DNA from 3 places in the Chryseobacterium lathyri genome. Region 2 is predicted to be linked to each of the others. Evidence: riboswitches for the same ligand, from Rfam matches in the RefSeq annotation. Region 2 holds a riboswitch; each other region holds the start of a gene.

Region 1 (10,857 bases), 910 kb from region 2:
AAAGGTGTTTCCCCAATGGAAAGTGTACTTATGGCCGTAGCCGGATGCAGTGGAATAGACGTAGTGGCTATCCTGAAAAAACAGCGTCAGGAAATCACAGGTTTCCAGGCAGAAGTAGAAGGAGAAAGAGTTCCTGTAGAAGATGCAAAGCCATTTAAATCTATCAAAGTAAAATTTCTTTTAGAAGGGAACATAGATCCTAAAAAGGCATTAAAAGCAGCCCAGCTGTCTTTTGAAAAATACTGTTCCGTATCAAAAACTCTGGAACCGAATGTAGAAATCGGATATGAAGTTTTGGTGAACGGAGAGAAAGTTTAAATATTTTTTAATTGACTATATAAATGTAGCGGCCGGCCCAAATGGGCCGGCCGCTACATTTATATAGTCATTCTTGGTTTCATAAGCTTGGCAACTGTTGCCGTCCATCCTGTCTGGTGGGAGGCTCCTACGCCCCGGCCGTTGTCTCCATGGAAATATTCAAAGAAAGTAATATAATCTTTAAAATGTTCATCATAGTTAAACTTGGCATTACCTCCGTTAAAAGGTCTCTGCCCATCTTCATCCTTTAAAAACAGCGAACATAATCTTTTGCTGATATTCTGTGCCACTTCATCCAGGTTTTTCTTCTCACCACTTCCGGTAGGGAATTCTACCTTTAAGCTGTTGCCATAATAAAAATGAAAACGCTGTAAACTTTCCACGATCAGGAAATTGATTGGAAACCAGATAGGTCCTCTCCAGTTACTGTTGCCACCGAACATCCGGCTGTCACTTTCTGCAGGCGTATAATACACTACATTTTCCGTCCCGTGAACTGAGAATACAAACGGATTTTCCTCATATACTTTTGACATAGCGCGGATTCCGTAAGAACTTAAAAATTCGTTCTCATCAAGCATTCTTTTTAAAACCTTTGTCAGTCTGTTCTTACGCAAAATGCTCATCAGGTGCTTTCTTCCCTGTCCTTCCTCATCCCAGTGGGAAACCAGTTTCGTAAGTTCAGGTTTGTTCTTTAATACCCAGTCCATTCTTGCCTGAAAATTAGGCATTTTTTCCAGTAATTTATGATCTACAATTTCCACGGCAAACATCGGGATTAATCCTACGATGCTTCTCAATTTTAAAGAAACACTATCCCCGTTACCAAGCTGCAGCACGTCATAGAAAAAGCCGTCCTCTTCATTCCATAAACCTTCCTTGCCTTCACCCAGATTTTCCATAGCTTCTGCGATATACAGATAATGTTCAAAAAACTTGATGGCCATATCTTCGTATACCTGATAGTACTGAGCAAGCTCCATAGCAATCCGCATCATATTAAGAGCGTACATAGCCATCCAGCTTGTTCCGTCAGCCTGTTCAAGATGTTGCCCATCCTTCAGCTCCATATTACGGTCAAAAGCACCAATGTTATCCAGACCAAGGAATCCGCCGCCAAAAATATTGTTACCGCTTTTATCCTTTCGATTCACCCACCATGTAAAATTCAGAAGAAGTTTCTGGAAAACCTTTTCAAGGAATAAAAGATCAGGTTTGCCATTTTGCTTTTCATCAATCTTAAAAACACGGAAGCATGACCATGCATGTACCGGTGGATTTACGTCGCTCAGGTTCCATTCATAAGCAGGAAGCTGCCCATTCGGATGCATATACCATTCCTTTGTTAAAAGCAGAAGCTGCCCTTTGGCAAACTCTCCGTCGATGATAGAAAAAGGAACACAGTGAAAGGCAAGATCCCACGTTGCATACCAAGGGTATTCCCATTTATCAGGCATGGAAATGATATCCTTATTGTGAAGATGGTTCCATTCTGTATTTCTAACATATTCATTGAAGTTTCTGGGAGCTTCGTAGTTTGGATCGCCCTTCAGCCACTTTCCTACATTATAATGATAGAACTGTTTGTTCCAAAGAAGCCCTGCAAATGCCTGCCGCTGAACATTCCTTTCATCTTCATTCGTCGTTTCGCTCTGAATCTCATTGTAGAACTCATCCGTCTCGGCAATTCTGGTATTGAAGATCTCATCAAATTGATCAAAAGGTTCATCTGTTTCATCGGGACATAGCCTGAAATCAAAAATTTTGGACTGTCCTGCTCCAATCATTTCATCAATAATAAAAGATGCTTTGGTACCCCTTTTTTCAGGATTTACCGTATTACTTCCATAAATGATATGATCATTTATTCCATCTTTAAAATAGGTGTTTCCCGGATAAGGAGCTCCATATAATTTTGGGGTATTGGTTTCATTTTCACAGAAAGCACTTTTAGCCGCAAGATTTCTTGAATAGAGTTTTTTAATCGAAATGCTGTCATGGTTAATATCAATACATCCGTCATAGGAAGCATTCATTTGGCCCTTATATGTATTGTAACCCCATTTCCAGTTATTTCGGAACCAGGCAGTTGGAGCTATAACGATGGGAGCATCCTGCCGGCTTCTGTTGTGAACTGTTACTCTTGCAAGAATATCATTGTGGTCTCCCTTACAATATTCAATGAAAATATCGAAATATTCATCGTTATTAAAAATTCCCGTATCAAATATCTCATATTCAGGTTCCTTTTTGCTTCTCCTGCCATTTTCAGCAACAAGATCATCGTAAGGAAATGCATTGATCGGATATTTATACACCATTTTCATATAGCTGTGGGTAGGTGTATTATCTAAGTAATAAAAGAGTTCTTTGATATCCTCTCCGTGATTACCCTGAGGATTGCTTAAGCCAAAAAAGCGCTCTTTTACAATTTTATCTTTTTTGTTCCAAAAGGAAAAGGCAAAACAGAAAATCTGCTTTACATCGGAGATTCCAGCGATCCCTTCTTCGCCCCATCGGTAGGCATAACTTTCTGCATTATTATGGTTGGCGTAATGCCAGGCATTTCCGTTCGGGCTGTAGTCTTCGCGTACATTTCCCCATTGCCGGTTGCTGACGTATGGACCCCAGTTTTTCCATTTAGAATCTTGTAATCTTTCTTTTTCAACAGTCATATTTCATCACTTTTCAAGTACGAAGTTAGTTTTTTTGAAAAATAATTCCAATTCCTTCCGCCTGAAGAATTATTAACATAGCCTTGAAACACTTATTATTACACGGTTTTTTAATATTAAATATTTTTTCTTTTAAAATTTAAAAGAAAAGACTTATCTTTGCCGAGCGTTCATTCAAATATTGAAAATGTTATCAAGAAAGGTTGAGGGATTAGACCCTATGAAACCTTAGCAACCCTTTGTGCAAGCAGAGAAGGTGCTACGTTCTACCAATTTATTTTGGACAGATAACTTACTGAAGTTCTTTTCAGCCATTCCTGTGGCATTTTCAATTGTATTAAAATAATAGAATTGAAAACAGAACTAAACTATATTAATCTTTCGTATCGAACCCATTCCCAGAAGGAATACCATATCCCGTTGACTTATCAGATCTTCGGGAAAGACCTGTTTACAGCACCTGTTATATTGGTAAATCATGCTTTAACCGGAAATTCAAATGTTTCCGGTGAAAAAGGATGGTGGAAAAAGCTGATCGGTGAAAATCAGGTTATTGATACGACTCAATATACCGTTCTGTGTTTCAATATTCCCGGAAACGGATATGATCATTTTTTAATTGACGAATACGAAGACTTCACGCCTTCAGATATTGCAGAAATATTTCTGAAAGGGCTTGAAGCTTTACATATCAAAAATCTGTATGCCATTATCGGAGGTTCACTCGGAGGAGGGATTGCGTGGGAAATGCTTGCCAAGCAACCACAGTTGGCGGAGATCTTTATTCCTATTGCCTGCGATTTTAAAACGCACGACTGGCTTCATGCGCAGTGTCTGGTTCAGAAATTTTTACTGAACGGAAATGATGAGCCCCTGCAGAAAGCAAGAATTCATGCTATGCTGTGTTACAGAACACCTCAGTCCTTAAATGACAGATTTCAAAATAGATACGATCAAAAAAATCAGCGGTTAGAGTCCGAAGATTGGTTGGTTTATCACGGAAATTCATTAAACGAAAGGTTTAGTTTAAAATCCTATAAACTGATGAATCACTTGCTGATGAATATGAACACTGAAGAAGAGCAGTTAACAAAAATCAGCGCCCGAATGCACTTAATTGCAGTAGACACAGATTTATTTTTCCCCGCTTCAGAAATTCGAATGTGCTTTGAGCAGCTGAAAGAGAAAAAGAAAGAGGTTTTCTATCATGAAATACAGTCAATTCACGGGCATGATGCCTTCCTAATGGAATACGAACAATTAAATACTATCATAAAAAATATTTTGTAGAATGAGAAATGCTAACGAAATAAAGTTTTTAAAGAACAGATCAATCATCAAATTTGAAGGAGAAGATTTCCTGGGCGAAATCGGGATCGACGGAAGAATTTTTAAAGCGCTTACTTTGGCGCGCATCAGTGTAGGAGTGATCTCCCAACAGGCTATTGAAAACGGAATATCTATTCTGGTAAATGAGGCCGATGCAGAAAAAGCAGTGACTTGCCTGATCGATGAGTTTGAAGCAGAAAGGAAATCAGGAAAGGTTTCACAGATTTACAGCATCAATAATGTTTCCGTACTTGGGTTTGTGGCGGAAGATTTCAATAAAGTACTTGCAGAATTAGCCAGAAATAATGTCTTTCCACTTCTTCTCAACCAGGTTGCGGCCGAAAAGAGAGTGAATATTGTCGTTACCTCTTCCCAGGATGAGAAAACGAAGAATATCATTGAATCCGAAATTTTCAAAAAGCCTAAAACCGTTCACTTGGCAATCATTGGTCACGGAAATGTAGGGAAGACTTTAATAGAGCAGGTTTTACAGTCTTCTGAAGAAATCAAAAGACGTAAAAAAATAGATCTTAAAGTGGTTGCAGTAGCCAATTCAAGAAAAATTGCATTCAATAAAAAAGGTTTTAATACAAACTGGAATGATGAGATTTTAACAGCAGAACATCCATCAAATGTTGAGGAATTAATCAACTTCTCAAAGGAAAACCAGCTGGAAAACCTGATCGTGGTAGATAATACGGCAAGCAAAGATTTTGTGAAAAATTACCATGCACTGGCTGAAAATGGCTTTGACCTGGTTTCATCCAACAAAATTTTCAATACTCTTCCAATAGAAGAATACCGTAAACTAAGATATACGTTGAGCAAAAATAACAGACGTTATCTCTATGAAACCAATGTAGGAGCAGGCCTTCCATTGATTGATACCATAAAACTATTACACCTTTCAGGAGAAAATATTACAAGAATAAAAGGAGTATTCTCAGGATCGTTGAGCTATATTTTTAATAATTTCTCTGTGAGAAACGATAAATTCTCAACCATTATTGGAGAGGCGATGGAAAAAGGATATACAGAACCTGATCCGCGTGAAGACCTTTCCGGAAATGATGTCGCAAGGAAACTTCTGATTCTGGCCAGGGAATTAGATTTGATCAATGAATTCCAGGATATCAATATTCAAAATTTAATTCCTGAAAACCTTTTGTCCGTAGATAAAAATGAATTTATCTCAAGACTGGATGAACTGGATGAAGAATATCGGAAAATTAAAGAGGGCCAGGAGCCAGGACATGTGCTTCGTTATGTGGGCGATCTTCATGGCGATCTTCAGAAAGATAAAGGTCAGCTTGATGTGAAATTGGTTTCTGTACCGGGTACCTCTGCATTAGGTCAGCTGAAAGGTTCAGATTCTATTTTTGAGATCTATACAGAAAGCTATGGCGAAAACCCAATCGTGATCATGGGAGCCGGAGCCGGGGCCCAAGTAACAGCAAGAGGAGTTTTCGGAGATATTTTAAGAGTAAGTGAAACGAAATAATAATTTAATATAACAATTTAACAATGTACTAATTTACCAATGATCTCATTGTTACATTGTTAAACTGATACATTGCTACATTTTAAAACTATATGGAAAATTTTGAAACATCAGCGATAAGAACCCAGACTGAAAGAACCCAGTTTGATGAACATACAACACCATTATATCTTACATCCAGTTTTATATTTCAGGATGCAGAAGATATGAGGGCAAGCTTCGCTGAAGAAAAACCTAAAAACCTGTACAGCCGTTTTTCAAACCCGAATGTGACAGAGTTCACTGATAAGATTGCAATAATGGAAGGCGCAGAAGCCGGGTATGCATTTGCAACGGGAATGGCTGCCATTTATTCAACCTTTGCGGCTTTATTGAATGCCGGTGATCATATTGTCAGCTGCCAGTCGGTGTTCGGATCTACACATACCTTGTTTACCAAGTATTTCCCGAAATGGAATATCGAAACCACATATTTTAAAGCTGGAGATGCAGAAAATGTAGAGCAGTATATTAAACCTAATACAAAAATTTTGTATCTCGAAACTCCAACCAATCCGGCTATTGAGATTCTGGATCTTGAGTTTTTTGGGCAGATTGCAAAAAAACATAACCTAATCTTCATTGTAGATAACTGCTTTGCAACGCCTTATCTGCAACAGCCCATTAAATACGGGGCAGATGTTGTTGTACACTCTGCGACAAAACTTATTGATGGCCAGGGAAGAGTATTAGGTGGAGTAGCCGTAGGAAAAGCCGACCTTATAAGAGAGATTTATCTTTTTGCAAGAAATACCGGACCGGCGATGTCACCTTTCAACGCATGGGTATTGTCAAAAAGCCTTGAAACACTGGCTATCCGTGTTGAAAAACATTGTGAGAATGCCTTGAAGGTGGCCGAGTTTTTAGAGAGTCATCCCAATGTAGAACTGGTAAAATATCCTTTCCTGAAATCCCATCCAAGTTATGAAATTGCTAAAAAACAGATGAAGTTGGGTGGAAATATCGTAGCTTTTGAAATTAAAGGCGGAATAGAAGGAGGAAGAAACTTTCTGGATAAAATAAAATTGTGCTCGCTTTCTGCCAATTTAGGAGATACAAGAACGATTGTAACCCATCCGGCATCAACTACCCATTCAAAACTGACCGATGAGGAAAGAAACGAAGTAGGTATTACCGCAGGTCTGGTACGCTGTTCGGTAGGTCTTGAGCATGTGGATGATATCATAGCAGATTTAAAGCAGGCCCTGGATTAATTCAATATATGTTTAATGAAATAACTTAAATGGCTTCAGCCAAAATTTATACAATGAAAAATTCAGAACAACTATACCAGGCAATATCCGAGAGAATATTAATTCTTGACGGCGCCATGGGAACCATGCTTCAGCGTTACAAGTTTGAAGAAGAAGATTATCGTGGCGAACGTTTCAAAGACTGGGAACATCCGGTAAAAGGAAATAACGATCTGCTTTCTTTGACCCAGCCTCAGGCAATTGAAGAAGTTCACAAAAAATATCTGGAAGCAGGAGCTGATATTATCGAAACCAACACTTTCTCAGGAACAACAATCGCTATGGCAGATTATCATATGGAAGAATTGGTGTACGAACTGAATTACGAATCAGCAAAAATCGCAAGAAAAGCCTGTGATGAGTTTACTGCTAAGAACCCCGACAAACCAAGATTTGTAGCAGGGTCAATTGGTCCAACCAACAGAACGGCAAGCTTAAGTCCGGATGTAAATGATCCGGGATACAGAGCAATCACTTTTGAAGGATTAAGACTAGCCTACAAACAACAGTGTGAAGCTTTGCTTGATGGTGGTTCGGACATTCTTCTGGTAGAAACCATCTTCGATACCCTGAATGCAAAAGCAGCTCTTTTCGCGATTGATGAGATTCAGGAAGAAAGGAATATAAAAATTCCAATCATGGTTTCCGGTACCATTACAGATGCTTCAGGAAGAACTTTGAGTGGACAGACGGCAGAAGCATTCCTGATCTCAGTATCACATTTAAATTTACTGAGTGTAGGTTTCAACTGTGCCCTTGGTGCTGATCAGCTGACGCCGTATCTGGAAACATTAGCTCATAATTCAGAATTTTATGTTTCAGCCTATCCGAATGCCGGACTTCCGAATGCTTTCGGAAAATATGATGAGACACCAGAAGATATGGCAAGACAGATTAAAGAATATGTAGAGAAAGGATTGATCAATATTATAGGCGGATGCTGCGGAACCACGCCGGACCACATCAAAGCCATTGCAGATCTGGTAGCAGAATATGCTCCAAGAAAATTGAAAAAATTTGCATGATTTAATAGATTTTTTTAATTAAAATATGGAGTAAGTGCTTGATTATAAATGTTATCTTTAAATGAGTCACAAAATTTAACATTATGGAAAAGCCAAGTTACTTGAAAAATTCAGAGGATATAAGACTTTTTAATGAACTGAGAAAGAAAGTGAATCAGCGTTTAGAACAAATTCCCGAAAACAGGGACATCTATATTCAGATCAAAGCGGTTATCCTGCCTTTGGTCTATTTTGCGTTGTATTTCTTTGCTTTATTTAATGCTGACAAACCCTGGATATATATCGGAAGCTTTGTTTTAATGGGAATCTCCTTGGTACTCATTTATTTAAACCTGATCCATGAAGCAGCTCACAATAACATTTATAAAAGTAAAAGACTGAACTCGCTGGTACTGCATATTTTTGACTTTGTAGGAGCGAATTCATACATCTGGAAAAAGAGGCATATTGCCAGTCATCATGCCTACCCGAATGTGGATGGATGGGATACGGATATAGAGCAGAGCGGTCTGCTTTTAATAGTTCCATGGGTCAAGGCAAAAGGTGTGCAGAAATTCCAGCATAGGTTTTTCTTCCTGGTATACCCTCTTTACCTGTTCAATTGGATGTTTATCAGGGATTTCAGAGATTTTTTTGATAAAGAAAGAGTAATTTTAAAGACCCAGGGTTCCATTCCTTTCATTGAAAAAATAAAAATGGTCATTTATAAGCTGTTCTATTTCTTTTATCAGATCGTAGTGCCTATCCTGTTCTTTAAAGTATCCATAGGCTTGGCTTTAGGAGCATGGGGCCTTCAGATCATTGCGGCGAGCATGTTTGCGCTCTTTGTATTATTGCCTCTGCATCCGCTTCCGGATAATGCTTTCCCAAAACTGGATTCAAAGAATGGGCTTCCGTTCAGCTGGCTCCGTCACCAGTTTGAGGTAACCAATGATTTAAAAGAAAATAATTGGCTGGTGAGAAATATTTTTGGGAATTTTAATTTTCATGTGGCCCATCATCTTTTTCCGAATTATAGCTATATGTATTATAACGAGATCACAGAAGAGATCGAAGAATTTGCAAAAGAACACAACTTAGCTTATAAAAGATTTCCAATTTTTACTGCTTTAGGCAAGCATGTAGATCTGCTGCGGCAGAATGCAAACAACGCCTATTATATTTTAGAAGAATAAAAATTAATGAAATATTTAAGATTGTCGGGCCTTGAGCCTCTTATTATAACGCCGGAAAGTAATTTCATCAATGTTGGTGAGAGAACCAATGTTGCCGGCTCCAAAAAATTTTTAAGACTGATCAAAGAGGAGAAATTCTCTGAAGCACTTGATATTGCCCGCCATCAGGTAGAAGGTGGCGCACAGATTCTTGATGTCAATTTCGATGACGGATTAATCGATGGAAAAGCTTCCATGATCAAATTTCTGAATTTAATTGCTTCAGAACCTGATATCTCAAGAATTCCCATCATGATTGACTCTTCCAAATGGGAGATCCTGGAAGCCGGCCTTCAGGTGGCACAGGGTAAATGTGTCGTCAATTCCATCAGTCTCAAGGGTGGTGAAGAAGAATTTATCAAGCAGGCCAAAGCCGTAAAAAGATACGGTGCTGCAGTCATTGTAATGGCATTTGATGAATCAGGACAGGCAGACAATTATGATCGCAGACTTGAGATTTCAAAACGGTCGTATGATATTTTGGTTAATCAAGTTGGTTTTCCTGCTGAAGACATTATTTTCGACCTGAATATTTTCCCTGTGGCAACAGGAATGGAAGAACATAGAAGAAACGCTATCGACTTCATTGAAGCCACCAGATGGGTAAGACAGAATCTTCCCTATGCTTCTGTAAGCGGTGGTGTAAGTAATGTTTCGTTTTCATTCCGTGGAAATGATACCGTAAGAGAAGCCATGCACTCCGTATTCCTTTACCATGCCATTCAGGCCGGGATGAATATTGGTATTGTGAACCCTTCCATGCTGGAAGTATATGATGAGATCAATAAAGAGCTTCTGGAGCTTGTGGAAGATGTGATCCTTGATAAAAGAGAGGATGCTACAGAAAGACTTCTGGAGTATTCCGAAAAAAATAAATCCGTCAAAAAAGAAATCGTTGAAGATCTCGAATGGCGAACAAGGCCTTTACAGGATAGAATTACCCATGCTTTGGTAAAAGGAATCGACCGTTTTATTGAAGAAGATGTAGAAGAGGCCAGAAAACAGGCCGCAAAACCATTGCATGTTATTGAGGTTAATCTTATGACCGGAATGGGCGTTGTGGGAGACCTTTTCGGAAGTGGGAAAATGTTCCTTCCACAGGTGGTAAAATCTGCAAGGGTAATGAAAAGAGCAGTGGCTTATCTGCAGCCTTTTATTGAAGCCGAAAAAGACGGCACAAGGCCAGCTAACGGAAAAATTCTGATGGCGACGGTAAAAGGTGATGTTCATGATATTGGAAAAAATATCGTAAGTGTGGTATTGGGCTGTAACAATTATGAAATTGTAGACCTTGGAGTTATGGTGCCTGCAGAGAAAATTATTCAGACGGCTATCGAACAGAAAGTTGATGTTATCGGATTAAGCGGATTGATTACACCAAGTCTTGATGAGATGGTATATATCGCTTCTGAATTGGAAAGACAAAACCTTAATTTTCCTCTGTTGATTGGCGGTGCAACCACATCAAAAGCCCACACCGCTGTTAAAATCGATTTAAAATAT
Region 2 (10,857 bases):
AATACGCATGCATTCGTAGCGTCTCCGGAAATGGTAGCTGCAGTAGCAATTTCAGGAAGATTAGATTTCAATCCAATTACAGATACTTTAACTGCCGAAAACGGTGAGCAGGTAAAACTTGATGAGCCTAAGGGTTCTGAATTACCATCCAGAGGATTTGCTGTTGATGATAACGGATACCAGGCACCATCTGAAGACGGTTCTTCTGTTGTCGTGAAGGTAAGCCCTACTTCGGACAGACTTCAGTTACTGGAAGAATTCCCGGCTTGGGACGGTAAAAACATTGAAGCCGCCAGAGTATTGATCAAAGCTTTCGGAAAATGTACTACTGACCATATTTCTATGGCTGGACCATGGTTGAAATACAGAGGCCACCTCGACAATATTTCAAACAACATGCTGATTGGAGCTGTAAATGCCTATAACATGGAAACCAACCGTGTTAAAAATGAATTAACGGGTGAATATGGTGAAGTTCCGGCTGTACAAAGAGCTTATAAAGCTGCAGGAATTCCTACCATCGTTGTTGGTGACCAGAACTACGGTGAAGGTTCTTCAAGAGAGCATGCAGCAATGGAGCCTAGACATCTTGGGGTAAAAGCTGTATTGGTAAAATCATTTGCGAGAATCCATGAAACAAACCTTAAAAAGCAAGGGATGCTTGGAATCACTTTCGCTAATGAAGCTGATTATGACAAAATTCAGGAAGACGATGTGGTTAATTTCTTAGATCTTGATCAATTCGCTCCAGGAAAGCAGTTGACTTTAGAATTCATTCATACGGACGGAACTAAAGATATCATCATGGCTAACCATACGTACAACGATCAGCAGATCGACTGGTTTAAGGCAGGTTCTGCTCTTAACCTGATTAAGAAACAGGAAAATTAATTGTTAGATTTAATTAATCATAGAAAAGCGGCTTCCTCGGAAGCCGCTTTTATTTTCGTGTATTCAAAAGATTTATTCTGTAGTTTTCTCCGATTGGAATTTCATGCAATGGCAGTATTACCTTTTTAGGACCAATGCTTTTAATTTTGTCCACATTAATAATAAAAGATTTATGAATCCTGATAAACTTTTCAGAAAGCTGGTTTTCCATTGATTTCAGAGTATCCAGTACGATATACTCTTCATCCGCAGTGCGAATATTCACATAATCTTTAATGCTTTCAATATAGTGGATATCATTGAAATTAATGCGGTGTTGCTGCCCTGATGATTTTACAAAAAAATGAGATTCCATCTCTTCGTGAAAAGAAAAGCGTTCCTGGGCCTTCAACGCACATTTATAAAATCTTTCAAAGGAAACAGGCTTTAAAAGATAATCTATGATATTGTGTTCGTACCCTTCTAAAGCATACTCGGAATAGGCTGTCGTCAGAATATATTTCTTCTTTTCTCCAACAATCTTCATAAAGTTGATTCCTGTGAGTTCAGGCATCTGAATGTCCAGAAAGATCAGATGTGCATCATGGGTCTGTATATATTCCAGGGCTAAAATGGGATTTTCAGTAGAAAAAACAAGTTCAAAGAAAGGTATTTTTTCAACATACTTTTCCAAAAGAGAGACAGCCAGCGGTTCGTCATCTACAATAATACATTTAATTTTTTTCATGCCGTAAATCAATTTTTAAATCTACAACAAATTCTGTTTCTGAATCATTGATGATGAGTTGATGCTTATGAGGATATAAAATCTCTAATCTTTTTTTCACATTCTGAATGCCAATTCCTGAACCGGAGTCTGTCATTTTTTGTTTTTTAAAGTTTAAAAGATAAAAATGTAATACCTGTTCATTATCAGAAACCTTTATTTCAAAACCTTTCCCTCGAAAATCGCCGTGTTTAAAAGCATTCTCAACAAATGGGACCAACAACATTGGTGAAATATTAAGCTCCGGATGAGTAATCTCTTTTGTCATAACCAATAATTCAGGTTCCTTGATTCTAAGCTTCTCCAAAGCAATTAAACTATCAATATATCCCATCTCTTTATCCAAAGAGATCACATCTTTTTCCAAATCTTTTGTACTATACCTCAACAATCGGCTTAATTCTTCAATGGCTGGCAACGCCTTTTCAGAATTTTGATAGACCAATGAATAGATATTATTCAAAGAATTAAAAATAAAATGTGGATTGATCTGCGTTTTCAGCGCCTGAAGCTCTGCCTGCTTTTTCTCAATCATTAATTGTTTCTTGTCATTTTCAGCTACCCCATATTTTTCTAATATCCATAAGATTCCCCCAATAAACACTGTTAGAGAGGCATTATATATATTATCTGCTAAATAAAATAAAAGTTCCGCATCCTTATTATAATTCCGGAACCCGAGAGTAAGTGGAAGAATAATTTCCTCGATCCCATAACGTACAAATCCAAAACATAAAATAGCCAGCAGAAAAACAAAAACTGCAGAATAAAGCTTCTCCAGCTTAAATACTTTGGGAATGATGATGAGGTATAAAATATAAAAGGTTAAAATCTCTGTAATAAAATAAGTAATATTCAGGACATTCCACTCAAAGCCTCTGCGCTCTGGGAAAAAAAAATTCGGCATAATGACATTGCCTACAAAGTTGAAAGCCCAGTAGAGGACCTGAAGCCAGATAATTTGTTGCTTTTTCATTTTCAAATATAATTCTCTACTGGATACTATAAGGTACTTTCTCGACAAAACACCAAAAATTCCCGATGAAACCGGTTTGGTCCGTTAAAATGAAGCATTCATCTAGTCTCTATTTCCAGAGGATCTTCTATCCTATAATTTTGCTCTATAACGTAACACAAAGTTATTAGCAATTATTATAAAATAAACATGAAAAGAATACCTATACTTATCTTCACCTTATCCTGTACATTATTATCTGCACAGTCCGTAAATGATACAGCAAAAGTAAAAACAATTGAAGCCGTATCATTGGAAGGCAATAAAAAAATTATAGAACGCAAGGTTGACCGTCTTGTTTATAATGTTCAAAATTCTATGGTTTCCCAGGGAAGCTCAGGAACAGAAATTTTAAGCAATACACCTATGTTAAAAGTAGAAGAAGATAAAGGTCTTCTGTCTATTGCAGGGAAAAGCGGGGTTTCTGTCATGGTGAATGACCGTATGCTAAATCTTTCCGGATCGGAGCTGATGAACTATCTGAAAAATTTACGTTCTGAAAATATTGCTAAAATTGAAGTGATCACAACACCTCCCGCCAAGTATGAAGCACAGGGTAACAGCGGAATCATTAATATTGTTTTAAAAAAGAATCAGAATACCGGATGGAGTGGTTATCTGAATAATTATTATAAACAGGTAACTTTTGCAGGTTTTGGCGGAACTGCAGGTCTGAATTATCAGAATGAAAAAGTAAAAGCTTCTTTAAAGTTCCGGGGATATGATGAAGAAAAACAATCCATCGAGAATTATACCGTTATCAGCAATCAATCCTCTGTAAGCAGAGACCAAAGACGTGATATGAATGATGGGTTAGGTATCAATGTAAGCCTTGACTATTCATTGAGCGACAAGTCTGTTATCGGACTGATCTATGATATGGCAAGAACTCATTCTAATATGGATATCCATTCTTTTCAAAATTACTTTACTGATGATGTTTCTACACTAAAAACAGCCACAGAATCCAAACACCGTTCTACCTCTGATTCGCAAATGCTAAATCTCTATTTTGATCAGAAGTTTGGTGAACACAAATTAAGTCTGGGGGCTAATTATTATGGAAACTCGCCCGATACAAATGTCAATTTTATAACCACAGATCTTGCTGATCATTCTACTCAAATTGTAAGAAATCTTTCATCGGTAGATTACACAATTTATTCAGGGCAGGCAGATTTAACATTAAATTTAAAAGGCTTACAGTTAGAAACAGGTGTTAAATACAGTCAGTTTTCCAATAGATCGGATATTGGGTATTTTAATCTGGTTAACAGCGATTATATCATTGATCCGAAAAGGAGTAATCTTTTTGATTATGATGAAAAAAATTATGCCGCCTATATCAGTGCAAGTAAAGATTTCGGAGAGAAGTGGTCTGCAAAATTCGGTTTACGTTACGAGTATGCGCAGACAACGGGATTTTCTGCGACCACCCAATCTCAGTCTGAAAACAATTACGGAAAACTTTTTCCCACAGCTTATATTTCCTATAAAGCCAATAAAAATAACCAATTCAGCATGAATTATTCCCGAAGAATTAACCGTCCAAATTTCCGTGCTCTTGATCCTTTCAGATGGTATTCTAATCCACTTAGTTATTATGCCGGAAATCCGAGCCTTCAACCTTCATTTAATCATAATCTGGAACTTAATTATATTTTTAAAAATAAATTTTCTGCCAACCTATATTATCAGAGAAGTACAGACAATTTTGACCAGATTACTTTCCTGGATGGAATTTACCTGAACAGCACCTACCAAAACTATTATGATCAGGATAATTATGGGCTTAATCTTACTTATACGGACACTTTTTTCAAGATCTGGGAAAGCAATATTTCGACCTCATTCAGCTATAGCGAAACTCAAATTACCAACTTTAATGCAAGTCCCAAAAATGGGCAGTCAATTTATTATTCTGCAAACAATACCTTTAGATTAAATAAAACAAAAACCCTCTACTTTTTCCTGAATTACTGGCAATCCCTTCCTTCAAAAAGTGGCAATTCAACATCAAAAAGCAGTGCCGGATTAAATGCAGGAATCAAAGTCAGCCTTATGGAGAAAGCATTGCAGATGAATCTTTCTGTGAATGACATTTTCAGGCAGGGCGGCTACAGAGGAAGTGTTTATTTTACAAACAATACACAATCTTTTGATAATTACTGGGATGCAAGAAAGCTAACCGTAAGCATTACTTATAATTTTGGGAACCAAAAGGTCAAATCTAACAGCAGAACGGTCAATTTTAAAGAAAAAGAAAGAGCAGAATAATAAATTCTGCCCTCATTTAACAAAAAACAGAGATTCCTTCTCTGTTTTTTGCTTTGCTTTTTATGTATTTTAAAATTTAAATTCTACTCTGGCAAACAGGAAACGGCCTCCTATACCATACTGAGAAACCTGCCTGGAATACACAAACTGATTATCGGCTGTTAATGAGCTTATATCAGGACTTTTCGAAGGAAGGATGTTAAATATATTATTGCTGCCTATTGTTGCCGAAATGTTTTTATTGAAGTCATAGCCTACGGAAAGATCGGTCACAAAACGTTCATTCAGAACAAAGTGTTCTCTGCTTTCAGTAACTCCGTCAAAGTTGGCATCCAGCACATCAGCATCTGTCACTTTTCCAAAATAGGAATTTCTGAGGGAAACCGTAAGTGCTGAAAGTTTCAGGGTATTGGCAAGCGTAGCTTTTATACGTGGAACAGCTTCTTCAAAATACACTCTGTTCGGCTCAGAGAAATAATTATTGATCTGACTTACCAGTTTAGGCGAAGCATGAATATCACCAACTCTTCTGGTCTGATTAAAATTAAGTCCCAGGTTATTTTCCAGAGATATCCCTTCCGAAATTCTTGTATTCTGAGAAACTGTAATATCCAGTCCTTTTGTCTGGGAATCTACCGCATTAGCAAAGAAATTCGCAGCACTGGCTCTTGCAAGATCGAACGCTCCCTGTAGCACGGCTTGGTCTGAACCCGGCGCAAAACTTCCTTCCGGACGGTAGAATAAATCGGTAAGCACTACTCTATCTTTAATTTTTATAAGATAGGCGTCTGCCGTAAATACCAGACTTAAAGCCGGAATCTTCCATGTAATTCCTGTGCTGTACGACTGTGACGTCTCCTGTTTCAGTTTGGGAATTCCCAAAGCCTGAGCTGCTTCGGAATTATTTCTAAAAGTCCCTACCTGGGTAGTTTCTCCTTTCTGGATCAATGTAGAGGTTGAACTGTAATAGATCTGTGCCAGAGATGGTGCTCTAAAACCTGTAGAAACTGCACCTCTCCAGTTAAAGTTTTTAGCCAGCCTTACATTCGTTGCCAGCTTATAATTAAAGGTAGAACCAAAGTCAGAATAATTTTCAAATCGCACAGCTCCTTCTACCAGCCACCAATCCGTAGGTTCAATTTCCACATCAGCATAAGCGGCAACACTGTTTCGGCTTCCGAAAACGGCGTTATCCGGGCTGAATCCGGGGAAAACCTGTGATCCGGCTGGTCTTACAGCTCCAAAAAAGTCAGTTACTTTTTCATTGTCAGGGGTAGCAGCAGTCACTACACGTCCAAAAACATCATAAGAAACATAGGAGTTTTCATTACCCGCATTTACTTTATAGTTTTCATAACGGTATTCCCCTCCAAAAGCCACATTCAGGCCATGAAGTACATCATATTTTTTTGAGAAATCAAGATTCAGCGTATTTTGTAAGAATTCTGAGCCCCCTGCTTCAAAGGTTCTTGGAGAATTTTCTCCTAAAGAAGCATTAAACGTGTTCACCACTCCAAAATTAAAAGCATTTTTACCAAAAGTATTGCTCAGATCCACATTCCAGCCGTTCCATTTTCCTTTGATTCCTCCAGCTAGAGAATAATCATTCACATTGGCTTCAATTTGCGGCAAGTATCCATTCGGGGTAACAGCATTGATGTTTCTTTCTGTATTCGGAAGACGGTAAAATCCACCTGCATTTCCCAAACGGTAGCTGTATCCTCCAAAGGAATACACTTTCCAGTCTTCATTAACCGGAATTTCAGAGTTGAAAAAAAGCTGTGCAGACTGCAGCTTGGACTGTCCTGCCCTAAGGCTGAAATCTTTTCTTTCCAATCCTCTGTAGCTAAGCTCCTGATTTGTAAAGTCTTTCCCTAGTAAACCCTGCAATGCTGCAATGCTGTTAGCTCCTGATATCTGGTTTTTAAAATCCTGCGAAAAATAATCAACCTGTGATGCATATTGCTTGACTGTATTGATGATCTGCTGAGTGTTGGAAGTATTGGTAATGTTTTTATATAATCCATCGATATCCACTCCGTTCTGCAATGCTCTGTAATTAATGGCATTATAAGCATTAAAGATGGGTCCCTGACGTTCTCCCGCTCTTGAATATGGATCACGGTATTGCACGGATCCAGTTACATTAATGAATCCCTTTTCACCTATTCTCGCTCCATAGTTGAGGTCTGCAGATATGGTCTGTCCATCTATTCCTCCGGAAAAATTATTGGCAACTGGTGAAGCATATCCTCCCAGGAAAACCTGTCCCGATAATCCTAGCCGTCTTTTAAGTCCTAAATTCACGACTCCGGCAATGGCATCAGAACCGTATTGGGCAGAAGCACCGTCTCTCAGTACTTCTATTTTATCCAAGGCAAATGCAGGAATCGCATTAAGATCCGTTCCCACCGAGCCTCTTCCCGGTGTCAATGTAACATTAATCAACGAAGACTGGTATCTTCTTTTTCCATTAAGCAATACCAGCACCTGATCCGGGCCAAGTCCTCTTAGCAAAGCGGGATCCACGAAATCAGTTCCGTCGTTCACCGTATGTGAAGTAGAAGAGAAAGAGGGCACCACGTAATTAAGGGCCTGACTTATATTATTAACAGGACTTTGTCTTAAGATCTTTGAGATATTGATGATATCTACCGGAACCGGAGTTTCTGTAAGAGATCTTCCGGCTCCTCTCGATCCCAGGATCACTACATCATCGATCTTTTTGGATGATGCAGAATCCGACTGTCCAAAATAAAATGCTGAAATGAATGCTGCTGAAGCTATGATTGTTTTTTTGTTGAAAGTATGCATGTGCTTTTCTATTTTTTATTACTGATTGTTTGTTTGACTTCAGGCCATAGTTTTCCTGCAACCTTTATTTTAAGGTTACGGTCAAAAGCCTGAATGATTGAATTATTTTTTAAAGAAGTCTAGAAACAACAACACGTACACATGTGAGTATGGCATGAAAGCAGGTCAGAATAACGAAGTGATACTTCATGATCTGAGAAACGAAAATTTAAATTGGTCTTGTGGTTTCCCTTGTCTTTAAACATTGATTTTATTTTTAAAACAAAAATGTCAAGATGGGAAGAAAATAGAGAATAAACATTTTTTCCGGGCATGCCGGCTTATCTATTTCAGCACCTTGCTTGTTTTTGCAGGTTGCTATCCCATCTATGAGATTCTTGATAATTACCTGGCAAAGATATAATTATTTCGGAATAAAAAAAATAATTGCCCAAAAATTTAACTTTTCGCAAATTTCGCCGTAACAAATGAGCTTTTTTTACGTCTAACTGGATAGTAGTAAAAAACATTATGAGAAAAACTATATTCACGCTGTCTTTGCTGGCGTCTTTTTTTGCCTATTCACAGGAAAAAACCAATGCCTCCCCAAACAAAGAGAAACAGATTGAAGGCGTAGTCATTACCAAAACTAAAAAAGCCGTTGAACAGAAAGCAGACCGTACTATTTTTGACTTTTCTGAACAGCCACAGCTTAATAACGGGAATGTTCTGGAAGGTATAAAGAAACTTCCGGGACTGGTTTCCACAGATATTGCCGGAATGATGTACCAGGGAAAAATCCTGGATGTTTACCTGAACGGAAGACCTTTAAATATTACTTCAAACGAACTGAATTCTTTTCTTGAAGGGATGCCTGCCAACTCGGTAGACAGAATAGAAGTGATCACCCAGCCGGGAGCAGAATATCCGGCTACCTCAGGAGGTGCCATCATGAATATCATTACGAATAAGAATGCCAATAAGTATTTAACAGCAACATATTCAGGAAATTATTCGTTTACCAATTACGATAAATTCAGAAGCAGAACCACCAATTCTCTAAATCTGAATGCCAGAAATAAATATTTCGGATGGCAGCTGAATGTTGGTCAAAACTATCGCGAAAGTATGCTGAATGGCGATCAGGATGTTCTTCTTCACAACAATACGGACAGAATAGGACGCGGATATTTTGCAAAATCAGGATTGACTTTTGATCTTGGACAGGACAGATTATTGCTGAACTACGATATTTATCACAACAATAATGATAACTATACGGCGAGCAGAGGACTTGCCGACATCCCTGTCAGCCTTAATCCTGTCAAGTACCGGGAAGCCGATTATGAAGCATCCGATGTTGCCCATACCAACAACCTGAGGCAGGAAGCTGTTGTAACGTATCAGAAGCGTTTCAGCGAAAAGTCTCAAAAGCTGGACTTCCAGTTTGGATATACTAAGGCTACATCTAAATTCTCCCAGGACAATTTCTTCCAGAGAGGTTTTTACACTGATACGACCCCGTTAGAACCTTTCCTTAATGTAGGCGGCGAAAATGTACTTGATAATAAATCGGATATGAGGGTTGCTAACTTCAAGGTAGATTATTCACAGCCGATCAAGCTTCTGGATGGTGGAAAAGTGAGTTTGGGAGGTTTATATGAGAGACAGGATTATGATACGGAAAGTAAAGGCCTGACCAATCTGGAATACCAAAGGCAGACGGCTTCTACCTACCTTGAATTTCAGGCTAAACTGAAAAAGTTTGACTTTACTTTAGGAGCAAGAGCGGAAAATTATGATATTTCCGGGATTACAAGAACCATAAAGGATAATGCTGTTCTGGAAAGAGATTTAACACCTTTCAATAAATTCAAGCTTTTTCCGAATGCAAGCGTACAGTATAGCCTGATGAATCAGGTCTATATTGCAGCGAACTACAACAAAAAGATTACTCTGCCAAGTATTTCTGCCCTGAACCCGAACAACGTAATCTTTGCCAGCCCGAATACGGAAGTTACCGGTAACCCGGATCTTCAGCCTACGATCTTTGATAATTATGAATTGAAAGTTTCGGCGTTTGATTATGCCTTCATTGGGTACAGTGTAAGTTCTGCAAAAGATCAGGTAGCACAGATTATCATGAAAAACGGGAAGAACCTTTACAATAAGCAGGTGAATATTTCGAATATGAAAATTCATAACTTTAATGTAGGTCTTCCTATCCCGTTTATGATTTTCAGCAAGCCGATGAGCGAGATCATGAAGTTTAATTTTAACCCTGACAAAATTAACTTTATGTATCTGTATGCAGGTTACCAGAAACACGATATTGATAATTTAAACAATAAAGGCTTCTGGATCTTTAATATCATGACCCAGCTGCTTTTACCAAAAGACATAAAACTGACCGCCAACTATAGTTACCTGACGCCTAAGGCCGGATATTTCTATTTTACAGCGGATAAACCATTCAATAATAATCTTGACATTACACTGACGAAAAAGTTCATGAACAACCGTCTTACCGTTTCCGTTTTCGCGAATGATATTTTCAACGGACAAGTGATGCAGGTGTATTCCAATCCGCCTGAAGGCCAGCCTGTAATGATCAGAAGTAAGTATGATACGAGAAACTTTGGAATTTCAATTAACTACAAAATTCCTACCAAGAATAAGCTGGCTAAGGAAGATCCAAATATTCTGAACCAAACTAAAAAAGAAGACACAGGCGTTATGCAGCAGGCACAGTAATTTTTTAGAATTAAAAATCATAAAATGAGGCAGTAAAGAAATTTTACTGCCTCATTTATTTAAAACAATATAATTTAACCTGAGTCCGGGTAGGATATTCCTTTTTTAAGAATGTCATGAAGTTTGAAGCCAGAAGAGGGAAGACATTGTCCCTAAAACAGAACTACAGTAAGCTTTATTAATCTTTATGCCTTCATCAAATTTTTAATAAGGGTAAACTATTAACTTCCAGCCTCCCTCTTCCAGCTTCCTGCCCCTTAACCCCAACCCAGGTTAATTTAAAAATCTATGGTCTGGAATCTCCAGTTCAGAGTATCAATAAGGGTAAGCTGATTTGCTTGCACAGGAAGTTCTGTGATGA
Region 3 (10,857 bases), 750 kb from region 2:
ACGCTAAAGTTGAGGAGATCTGTGCACAGATCAGCGGTATTGTGGTACCTGCCAATTACAACTGTCCCGGACAATTGGTAATTTCAGGAGAAACGCCAGCTGTAGAAGAAGCATGCATAAAGCTTAAAGAAGCAGGAGCAAAAAGAGCTTTGTTACTTCCTGTAAATGGAGCCTTCCATTCTCCGTTAATGCAACCGGCACAGGAAAGACTGGCAGCAGCCATTGAAAAAACAAAATTCAGAAAAGCAACTATTCCGGTTTACCAGAATATTACGACTACAGCCGTGATTAATCCTGAGGAGATCAAGCAAAACCTGATCGCTCAGCTTACAGGTCCTGTAAAATGGACACAGTCTGTTCAGAATATGATCAAAGACGGAGCCTCTAATTTCGTAGAAGTTGGTCCTGGAAAAACCCTACAGGGATTGATCAAGAAAATTGACGCTTCTGTAGATGTTGCTTCTGCAATCTAATTAAAAAAATATGAGCGGAATATTTTCACCGGGAAAGCTTATGCTTACTTCAGAATATTTCGCGATAGACGGAGCTCTTGTCCTGGCGGTACCAACCAAGCTTGGACAAGAGTTTTTTTTTGATGAAAAAGACGACGAAAAATCCTTGATCTTTTGGGAAGCCCATCATCAAAACAAATTATGGCTGAAGGCCGTCATTGATTATAAAAAATGGCAGATCCTCGAAACCAATCTTTCTTCAAGCGCTGAATTTATTCTGAGAACCCTTCAAAATGTTCAGCAGCTTTCTAAATCTAAATTTAAGAGCGATCATACTTATTATCTGAAGACTAATCTTCAGTTCCCTGCAGACTACGGGCTGGGTAGCAGTTCTACTTTAATGAACAATCTTTCAGTGTGGGCGGATATTGATCCTTTCCATCTCAACAGCATAAGTCTGGGCGGAAGCGGCTATGATATTGCGGTTGCAAAAGAGAAATCTGCTGTTCTTTTCAGAAGTAAACCTGAAGTAAGCTATGAAAAAGCAGACTTTAATCCACCATTTAAAAATGAGCTGATTTTTATTCATCTAAATCAGAAGCAGGACAGCCGTGAAGGGATCAATTTTTACAAGTCAAAACAAAAGTCACAGATACTCGTTGATGAATTTTCGGATATCACAAGAAAAGTTTTGTTATGCGATGAATTGGAAAAATTTTCTGAACTGATGATGATTCATGAGCAAAAAATTTCAAAATTCCTTGAAATACCCACAGTTAAGCAGAGGTTTTTTTCAGACTGTCCCGTTTTTGTCAAAAGTTTGGGAGCCTGGGGCGGAGATTTTGTAATGAGTGCCAAATTTCACGGCTATGAGGACTATTTTTGGGGAAAAGGTTTCAATACTGTTTTCGAATGGTGTGATATAATTGATTTATAATCAATAATTTACAATCCTGTTTTTTTATTTGTCATTCTGACTTATATCATTATATTTAAACCACCTTTAACAAATAATTAATATTAATTTTGTTGAGCCCAATAAAGAAATAGAAAATATAAGTAAAATGAAACACGCTAAAATCATCCAGGATTTAGAAAAATTAGGGATTAAAGGGAATTATGAAGTCGTCTATAACCCGTCTTACGAAGAGTTATATCAGGCTGAGGTAGCTCCTGAAAATCAAGGCTTTGAGAAAGCTGAACTTACGGAATCTGGTGCAGTATCAGTAAAAACCGGAATTTTCACAGGTCGTTCACCTAAAGACAGATACATAGTTCAGGATGATGTTACAAGAGACACAATTTTCTGGGATGGGAAAGTAAACCTTCCTACTACAGCAGAAAATTTTGATGCTTGTAAAGGATTAGTGCTGAACCAGCTTTCTGAAGCTAAAAAAATCTATGTCGTTGATGCTTTTTGTGGTACCAATACAGATACCAGATTAAAAGTAAGATTTATTGTAGAAGTAGCGTGGCAGGCGCATTTCGTTACTAATATGTTTATCCGTCCGTCTCACTATGAGCTTGAAAACTTTGGAGAGCCGGATTTCACAGTAATCAATGGTTCCAAAACAACCAACCCGAACTGGGAAGCTCAGGGACTGAATTCTGAGAACTTCATTATGTTCAACCTTACTGAAAAACTACAGATCATCGGAGGTACTTGGTACGGAGGTGAAATGAAGAAAGGGATGTTTGCCATGATGAATTATTACCTTCCATTGAAAGGAATGGCTTCAATGCACTGTTCTGCCAACGTAGGTGAAGAAGGTGATGTAGCTCTTTTCTTCGGTCTTTCCGGGACTGGAAAAACAACTTTATCCGCGGATCCTAAGAGATTCCTGATTGGTGATGATGAGCACGGTTGGGATAATAATGGTGTATTCAACTATGAAGGAGGATGTTATGCTAAAGTTATTGACCTTTCAGAAGAAAAAGAACCGGATATTTTCAGAGCGATCAAAAGAGATGCACTTCTTGAAAACGTAGTTGTAAACAATGGAATCGCTGATTATAAAGACGGATCTATCACAGAAAATACAAGAGTATCTTACCCGATTTATCATATCAACAAAATTGTTCTTCCTTCTAAGGCAGGACATGCTAAAAAGATCGTTTATCTTTCTGCCGATGCATTTGGAGTATTGCCTCCGGTTTCTATTTTAGATGAAAACCAGGCACAATACCACTTCCTTTGCGGGTATACTTCCAAACTGGCAGGTACAGAAAGAGGAATTACTGAACCGGAACCATCTTTCTCTCCTGCTTTCGGAGAAGCTTTCCTTACCCTTCACCCAACCATGTATTCTAAAACATTGATCGGAAAAATGAAGGAGCACGGAGCTAAAGCTTATCTGGTAAATACGGGATGGAATGGAACTGGAAAGAGAATTTCTCTTAAAGATACCAGAGCAATCATTGATGCAATCATTGACGGTTCTATTGAAAATGCTCCTAAAACTCAGGTTCCGATTATGAACCTTGAAATTCCTACACAGCTTCCAAATGTTTCTGAAGGTATCCTGGATCCTAGAGAAACATACAGCACTGCTGCGGAATGGGAAGAAAAAGCAAGAGATCTTGCGACAAGATATATCAAAAACTTTGAACAGTACTGCGATACTGAAGAAGGGAAGAAGTTAATTGCTTCAGGACCACAGCTTCAGCAGCAGACTACTTAATACAGCAAAAGCCTCATCACCCGATGAGGCTTTTTATTTTAATGATATCAGAAATGTCATGCTGAGCGGAGCCGAAGCATCTTATCCAAAAACATTGCAATTCTGTTTATTATTTCAAGCTTAAAATCGCCAGTCTGTACCCGTCCATTCCAAAGCCGGACAATACTGCATCCGTATTAGCTGCCGTAACAGATTTCTGACGGAATTCCTCTCTTTTGTAAATATTACTGATATGAACCTCTATTTTCGGTTTTCTGATGTTTTTCAGGCAATCCGAGATAGCATACGAATAATGAGTATAGGCTCCGGGATTAATTACCAAAGCATCAAAGTCATCTTCCTGTAACCTGTTGATAATCTCTCCTTCAATGTTGGACTGATAATAGCTTAATTCATGAGATGGAAATTCAGTTTTTAATTTTTCCAAATAATCCTCCATAGAAATATTTCCATAGATTTCAGGTTCTCTTGTTCCCAGTAAATTAAGGTTCGGGCCGTTAAGGATAAGGATTTTCATTTAAAAAATTTAATCAAAGATAAATAATTTTCTACAGAGTACTATTCACGATTATTTTTCAGATTTTTCTGAAAATATTCTGAGGGAGTGATTCCTTCTATCTGTTTAAAAACTCGGTTAAAGGTAGATTGATTAGAAAAACCGGCTTCTGTATAAATATACATTAAAGTGGTTTTTTGAAAATCAATCTCTGTAAACAGTTTTTTTACATAGTTGATTCTATAGATATTGAGGTAAGTATTAAAATTAGAATAGCCTTTGTAGCGTATGGCTTTGGAAATATAGGTGCTATTGACATCTAATGCTACACTTAATTTAGATAGATTGAACTTTTCATCTTTAAAAAGTTTATCCCTGGTCATGGTAATTTCTATTTTTTCAAACAAATTTTCCATACTTTCTCCGTCAACGTCGTCCCATGAGGGTTCAATACTCTGTACTTTTTCCTTTTGAATTCCTCCGGCTTTAAACTGAGACAATATTTCCAGTTTCCTGATTTTATCTTTATAATAAATTAATAATGAGACCACTAGAATATTCGAAATAAAGAGAATTGTATCCGTAAGCATCACTTCTTTCTGCGTATGCTCCGGAAATGTGAAGCTTAGATTATTGGCGGCAATATATCCGGTGATAATTAATACCAAGGTATAAGCAATATAGGCAAGCACTTCTTTTTTTGAGAAAAAGATATAGGCACCCAGAGGAATGGGTAAGAGCCAGCAGAAGCTTGCCACCGAATTATTCCAGAAGGCGAGCATAATGTAGAAATTGTAAATAGGGGCAGATATGAAATATAAATGCACGATCTGGGCTATAGAATATTTTCTCCTTATCAGTGAATAGCTGTAGGCGAAAAAAAATAGTCCTCCAATTAAATACCAGGACATCATTTTGTCATAAATAAAGAATGTGAAAATAACGGCATACAATCCTAAAACAAACATCATAAGAATAGCATATCTATCCATCAATATATGCTTTAACTTTTCTATCTGTTCATTCGTTGTATTTACTTCTGGCATCTGAAATTTGTATTAAATAAAATAAGTTAATGAATTCTGGTAATTCATTGTGTTAGTATTTTGGTTTTCAAAGGTATATAAAATTTAAATCATTTTCAAGATTGTGATTTATCGTTTTATTTTTTGATTTAATAATCAGGATAATTTTGCGATAGAATTGTACCCGAAGATGAATCAGATGAATTCCTATGTTTTATTAAAAAAATTACCCTGTATTTTGATGCTGGCAGGATTTCTTTTTGCACAGGATGGGAAAGATGTTGGTTCTGCCGGGAACAAAAGTATTGAAAAAAATATAAAGGAAACCGTATACACCTTAGAGATAACAGTCACTTCAGGATTTGAGAAACGGGCAAATGTATATTTGATGTCTATAAAAAGGTATTGTAGGAAAATTCTCTTATGGAAAAGAGGAACTGTTTTTTTGAAAATCTTATTCTCTCATTTTTCCTTGACCGTACTTCTGTATGGAGCCTCCGCCCATATGTCCTTGAAACCATAATATTCGTATAAAACTCAAATGATAATGCTTGAAACAGAGCTCCCAAAAATCATTTGTCAACTTTTTAATTAAAAACAATTCAAAATGAAAAAAAAACTATCGGTATTTTTAATGATTATTTCGGGTTTATTTTATTCTCAGGTTGGGATTAATACTGCAAATCCACAAGGAACTTTCCATGTGGACGGCTCAAAAGATAATAATGCAACTGGGTCCCCAACGGCTGTACAGCAATCCAATGATTTTACGGTGACATCATCCGGAAGTATAGGAGTTGGCACTACAGTACCTGATGCATCTGCAATTCTGGACATTAATGTGGATGGGCTTGCGGTTGGAAGTAAAAAAGGACTTCTGGGACCGAAGGCAGCATTGACCTCTCAGACTGATCAGGTTACAATACCTTCACCGGCTGCAGGACTGCTTGTGTATAATTTAGGAACCGGAGGGCTTGGTTATGTAGGCTATGTATTCTGGAACGGTACGGAATGGAGAACATTTAACAATGGCTCTCTTGCTCCCGGAACATTAGGTGCTATTACCTGTAACGGAGTTACGCTTTCACCGGGAACCTATACTGCCGGAACACCTTATACAGGGACAATGACTGTTCCTTATACCGGAGGAAACGGTGGCGTTTATCCTGCGCAGACTGTAGGGCCTGTAAATGGGCTTACTGCAACATTAGCTGCAGGGAATTTCAATGTAGGATCGGGAATTCTTAGCTATACGGTATCGGGTGTGCCTACTGTTTCCAGTCCTACACTTACCACTTTTGCCATAAATATCGGAGGACAGAGCTGTAGTGCAACAGTGGGGGCAGGAGCAGTGATTGCTCCTGGGGAGCTGGTATATTACCATTCTTCAATTCCGCGTAAAACAGCCTCATTTCTTTTAAGCCAGTTTCTTAATGATCTTCCTATAATCAACAATACTTTTAGAGTTGATGCTTTCATTACTTCTCCCAATGCATTTGATTCCAGTGGGGCGAGTACGAATTTTGATCCCCGTCTCTATAATATCACGGCGGCCAACGCAAAAGTATGGGTTTCTGAAGTATCGACCCATACCGGTGACTCCCATGGGGGCAATCTATTGGTCTTTCCAAATAATTATGCCCAGTTTGATGATGGAGTTTATCTTACCTATGGTAGAAACGAAACAGTAACTTTTGACATTACTACTGCGGATAACAAATGGTATAGAGTCTATTATGCACTGCGTATAGATAATAAATCTTTTACCAGTGCAGGTAATGGGAATACTACTACGGATTCCAATAATTTAGATAATACGTTGGAAGTTTTTGTATCCATCCAGAGGCTGTATTAATTTGATTTAAAAGTAAAATCTAAAATTTGATTTCAAAATAAAAAATGACGCTGCCACTGCCAGCGTCATTTTTATATTCCGGATACGCATCGGATAAAATATCAATTCAATTATTATTAATGATATTTCTCATATTTAACAATTATGTAATATTTGTAAGTGCTTGTTTATTGGGTTTTTAAATAAAAATTAAGTTGATTTTTGGAAATATTTCATAATAAAATTTAAAGTCTACTTGTTTTGTAGACTAATTGTTTTTAGATTTGCAAACATATTTCGATCGGCTTATAAAGAAAGATGGAGGGAACTGACCCTGTGAAATCTTAACAACCTGCCCTGAGCAAGGTGTTACATTCAGCCTATAAAGGAAAAATAAGCACATGGTTTATCGTATTGAGCGATGCCCTTTGCTGTCTTTTCTGCAAAGGGCAAGTTTTTAATATATGATAAATAAAATTGATTATGATTAGTAAGAATTTAATTAATTCTAAAGTTTGGATTCCACCTGTTGCTGTATTTTTCTTAGGAATAATGGGCATACAGGCTCAGACCCAAACTAAAAAGGATACGGTTAACGAAAAGGAAATCGATGAAGTGGTTGTCATTGCTTATGGTAAGGCTAAAAGAACAAGTTATACCGGTTCAGTAGCTACCATATCCAGTGATAAAATCAATAACAGACCGGTTACCAATATTACAAAAGCGCTGGAGGGGCAGGTTCCGGGAATTCAGGCAGTAAGTGCCTCAGGACAGCCGGGTTCTACTGCTTCTGTGAGAATAAGAGGGGTTGGCTCCATAAGTGCTTCAAGTGATCCGTTGTATGTGGTAGACGGAATTCCTTTTGATGGAAACATCAATTCCATCAGCCCCAATGATATTGAATCCATCAGTGTTTTGAAAGATGCAACGGCAAGTTCATTATATGGTTCAAGAGGAGCTAACGGGATTATTATCATCACAACAAAATCTGGTAAGAAAGGAGAATCAAGAATCAATTTTAATATCAGTCAGGGATTTTCCAGCAGAGCGGTAAAGGATTATAAGCAGGTAAGCACGGATCAATATTTTCAGCTGTATTGGGAAGCATTGAGAAACGGGTATAAATCGGGACAGATTACTTCTCAGCAGGCAGCACAGATGGCGAGTGATAACCTGACAACTGCTTTGGGAATCAATCCTTACGGAGCCGGTTTTCCCAACCCTGTAGGTACTGATGGAAAGCTTGTTCCCGGAGCAAAAGCATTGTGGAATGATGACTGGAGAGATATTCTTCAAAGAACAGCTTCCAGAAGCCAGGTGGATTTTGATATCAGTGGAGGCAGCGAGAAAAGCAATTATTTCTTTTCATTAGGATATCTTGATGATAAAGGAATTGCTATAGAATCTGGATTTCAAAAATTTTCCACAAGGTTAAAAATCAATTCTGAAGTAAAGAAATGGCTGAATGCAGGTGCTAATTTAAGCTATACCAACAGTATTCAGAATGCGCCGCCGTCTTCAGATTCGAGAACAGACAATATCATTAATGCGGCAAGGGTAATTCCGTCTTTCTATCCGTATTATGAAAGAAATGCAGATGGAAGCTATGTGTTGGATGCTGGAGGAAATAGAATTTATGATTTCGGGAAATACCGGCCTACAAGTGCATTGCAGAATCAAAATGCAGCGGCAACACTGCCTCTGGACAAGAACGAGAATAAAGAAGACAATTTCTCAGGAAAAGGATTTTTAGATTTTACTTTCCTTCCGGAACTGAAATTTAAAACCAGCTTTTCTGTTGATTTGGTGAATTATAATGGTCATTACTATTCAAATCCTCTTATCGGAGAAGGCAGTGAGATCGGTGGCTCTGTAACGAAATCAAACAGTAGAACATTATCTTATACAACCAGTAATATTCTGACTTTCGATAAAAAGTTCGGCAAACATCATCTTAATGTTTTGGGAGGGCAGGAATTTTACAAATATGATTACCAGACGATATCCGGTTCCAGAAGCCAGTTTTCGCTTCCTTATTATTATGAACCTGATGCAGCTGCTTTATTGGGAAGCTTCAGTGGAAACAGCGACAAGTTTTCGTTGTTGAGTTTCCTGGGAAGAGCAGAATATGATTTCAACAATACTTACTTTTTATCAGTATCTGGAAGGGCGGACGGCTCTTCAAGGTTCTTTGCAGATAACCGATGGGGGAAATTCTGGTCAGTTGGAGGTTCATGGAAAGTTTCAAATGAAAATTTTATCAAGGATTTAAATATATTCAACCAGTTGACACTGCGAGCAAGTTATGGCGGCCAGGGGAATGATAAATTAAGAAGACCTAACGGATCCTCCCTTTACTATGCTTATCAGGAATTGTATAAATTTTATAATAACCTTGGTGAGCCGGGGACTGTTCTGGAAAAAGTACAGACCAATGATGTGAAATGGGAAACCAATCTTAATTTAAACGTAGGTCTTGAATTTGCCGTTCTTAATAACAGGGTGAAAGGGAATATAGAATATTTTAAACGTAAGAGCCAGGACCTTTTGTTTAATATGCCGGTTGCCCCATCTCTGGGAATCAGTGATTTTCCTTTTAATGTAGGAACAATACAGAACACAGGTTTCGAATTTTCACTTTTCACAACACCGGTTAAAAATGATAATTTCCAATGGAATGTGGATGTTAACCTAAGTACTCTGACCAATAAAATAACAAAGCTTCCTAAAGGATCTGTCATTACAGGAACCAAACGTCTTGAAGTAGGTGGTTCTATTTATGATTTCTTTATTCCTGAATGGATGGGAGTAGATCCTTCCAACGGAAAGCCTCTATGGAGATACATTTACCAGGATGCGAATGGAAATACAGTGGACGGCACCACTTCCGAATATGCAAAAGCAACCAAAACAGTACAGGGATCCGCGTTGCCTAAAGTAATGGGAGGAATTACCACGAGTATTGCTTATAAAAACTTTGATCTTTCAGGATTGCTTACATTCAGCATTGGAGGGAAAATCCTTGATACGGATTATACATCATTAATGTCTAACGGAAGCGCCGGGGGACGTGCATGGAGTGCAGAAATGCTGAACAGATGGACTCCGGAAAATCCCAATACCGATGTTCCTGCGTTAAGTACAACAACGAATAACTGGACTTCCACTTCTTCAAGATTCTTATATTCCGGAACCTATGCCAGACTTAAAAATGTGAGCCTGGGCTATACACTTCCTTCTGATTATTTTGAAAAATTAGGACTGAAAAAATTCAGAATCTATGTTCAGGCAGAAAACCTTTTGACTTTTTACAAGCATAAAGGAATGGACCCGGAACAGGCACTGGATGGAACAACCTATTACAGATATCCTGCCATGAGAACGATAACTTTCGGTCTTCAGGCGACTCTTTAACCTATTAAAATTGAAGCAATGAAACAATTAAAATATATATCTTTTGCCCTGATCGCAGCATGGTCACTGACAAGCTGTGAAAACGAACTGGAAACGGCTCCTACAGATCAGGCTAACGGTGCAGAGGTTTTCAAAACGGCCGAAAGCGCAGAAACGGTAATCAATGGTGCCTGGGCAAAACTGAATGATGACGGGCCCACTTATGCCAATATCGGTTACTCAACAGTCTTGAGGACAAGTGATGCCATGGGAAGTGATGTGGCGGTTTTGACCAATAAATATGGGTTTCCGTCTGCCTATGCTTTTACGGAAATGATCAACAATACAGCTTCGAGACCACAGTTCATATGGTCGACATTATATTCAACCATAAATAATATGAATAATGTGATTACCCGTATTGACCAGACCGAAGGGAGCCAGGAGAAAAAGAACCAGGTAAAGGGACAGGCTAAAGCATTGCGGGCCTTCTGTTATCTGAATCTGGCCAGCTTTTACCAGTTCAGCTATTTAAAAGACAAAACAGCCCTTACAGCACCTATCTACACAGAGCCTTCAACAATCGGTTCAGTTCCGAAGAAGAGAGCAAGTCTGGAGGAAATTTATACCCTGATTAAAAGCGATCTTACGGAAGCAGATAATTTATTAGCCAATTATACCAGAAATAATAAAGATAAGATCAACAAAGCTGTGGTAAACGGGCTTTTAGCAAGAACTTATCTGAATACCGGAGAGTGGAGTAAAGCGGTTGCGGCTGCAAAGGTTGCCAGAACAGGTTATCCGCTAATGACAGCTGAAAAATATAAGGAGGGTTTCAATGACATCAGCAATGGTGAATGGATCTGGGGACATGGACAGACTCAGGAACAGTCAGGGGCAAGCTATGCTTTCCACTATCTGGATGTGTCTTCTTCGGGAAGTTATTACTACAGTTTTATGGCAGATCCGTTTTTCA

What was found. A riboswitch is a leader RNA that binds a small molecule or an ion and turns the genes downstream of it on or off. The one in region 2 is predicted to bind S-adenosylmethionine.
Region 1: linked by a shared signal. The riboswitch ahead of LC418_RS04700 (alpha/beta fold hydrolase) and the one ahead of LC418_RS00480 (TonB-dependent receptor plug domain-containing protein) in region 2 are both predicted to bind S-adenosylmethionine.
Region 3: linked by a shared signal. The riboswitch ahead of LC418_RS03935 (SusC/RagA family TonB-linked outer membrane protein) and the one ahead of LC418_RS00480 (TonB-dependent receptor plug domain-containing protein) in region 2 are both predicted to bind S-adenosylmethionine.

The regions. Positions count from the first base shown of each region.
Region 1 covers NZ_JAHXYG010000001.1:1,014,953-1,025,809, forward strand. Annotated here, with positions in the region: gene LC418_RS04690 (OsmC family protein) at 1-318, shown strand, start outside; gene LC418_RS04695 (MGH1-like glycoside hydrolase domain-containing protein) at 378-2,993, opposite strand; SAM riboswitch class I at 3,181-3,287, shown strand; gene LC418_RS04700 (alpha/beta fold hydrolase) at 3,345-4,283, shown strand; gene LC418_RS04705 (ACT domain-containing protein) at 4,285-5,823, shown strand; gene LC418_RS04710 (O-succinylhomoserine sulfhydrylase) at 5,916-7,076, shown strand; gene LC418_RS04715 (homocysteine S-methyltransferase family protein) at 7,130-8,140, shown strand; gene LC418_RS04720 (fatty acid desaturase family protein) at 8,224-9,315, shown strand; gene metH (methionine synthase) at 9,322-10,857, shown strand, end outside.
Region 2 covers NZ_JAHXYG010000001.1:104,154-115,010, forward strand. Annotated here, with positions in the region: gene LC418_RS00460 (aconitate hydratase) at 1-891, shown strand, start outside; gene LC418_RS00465 (LytR/AlgR family response regulator transcription factor) at 941-1,618, opposite strand; gene LC418_RS00470 (sensor histidine kinase) at 1,605-2,633, opposite strand; gene LC418_RS00475 (outer membrane beta-barrel family protein) at 2,823-4,949, shown strand; gene LC418_RS00480 (TonB-dependent receptor plug domain-containing protein) at 5,019-7,763, opposite strand; SAM-I-IV-variant riboswitch at 8,054-8,152, opposite strand; gene LC418_RS00485 (outer membrane beta-barrel family protein) at 8,274-10,496, shown strand; gene LC418_RS00490 (HesA/MoeB/ThiF family protein) at 10,775-10,857, opposite strand, start outside.
Region 3 covers NZ_JAHXYG010000001.1:859,000-869,856, forward strand. Annotated here, with positions in the region: gene fabD (ACP S-malonyltransferase) at 1-473, shown strand, start outside; gene LC418_RS03910 (GYDIA family GHMP kinase) at 484-1,389, shown strand; gene pckA (phosphoenolpyruvate carboxykinase (ATP)) at 1,517-3,133, shown strand; gene LC418_RS03920 (type II 3-dehydroquinate dehydratase) at 3,243-3,650, opposite strand; gene LC418_RS03925 (helix-turn-helix domain-containing protein) at 3,692-4,675, opposite strand; gene LC418_RS03930 (hypothetical protein) at 5,262-6,509, shown strand; SAM riboswitch class I at 6,792-6,888, shown strand; gene LC418_RS03935 (SusC/RagA family TonB-linked outer membrane protein) at 6,972-9,902, shown strand; gene LC418_RS03940 (RagB/SusD family nutrient uptake outer membrane protein) at 9,921-10,857, shown strand, end outside.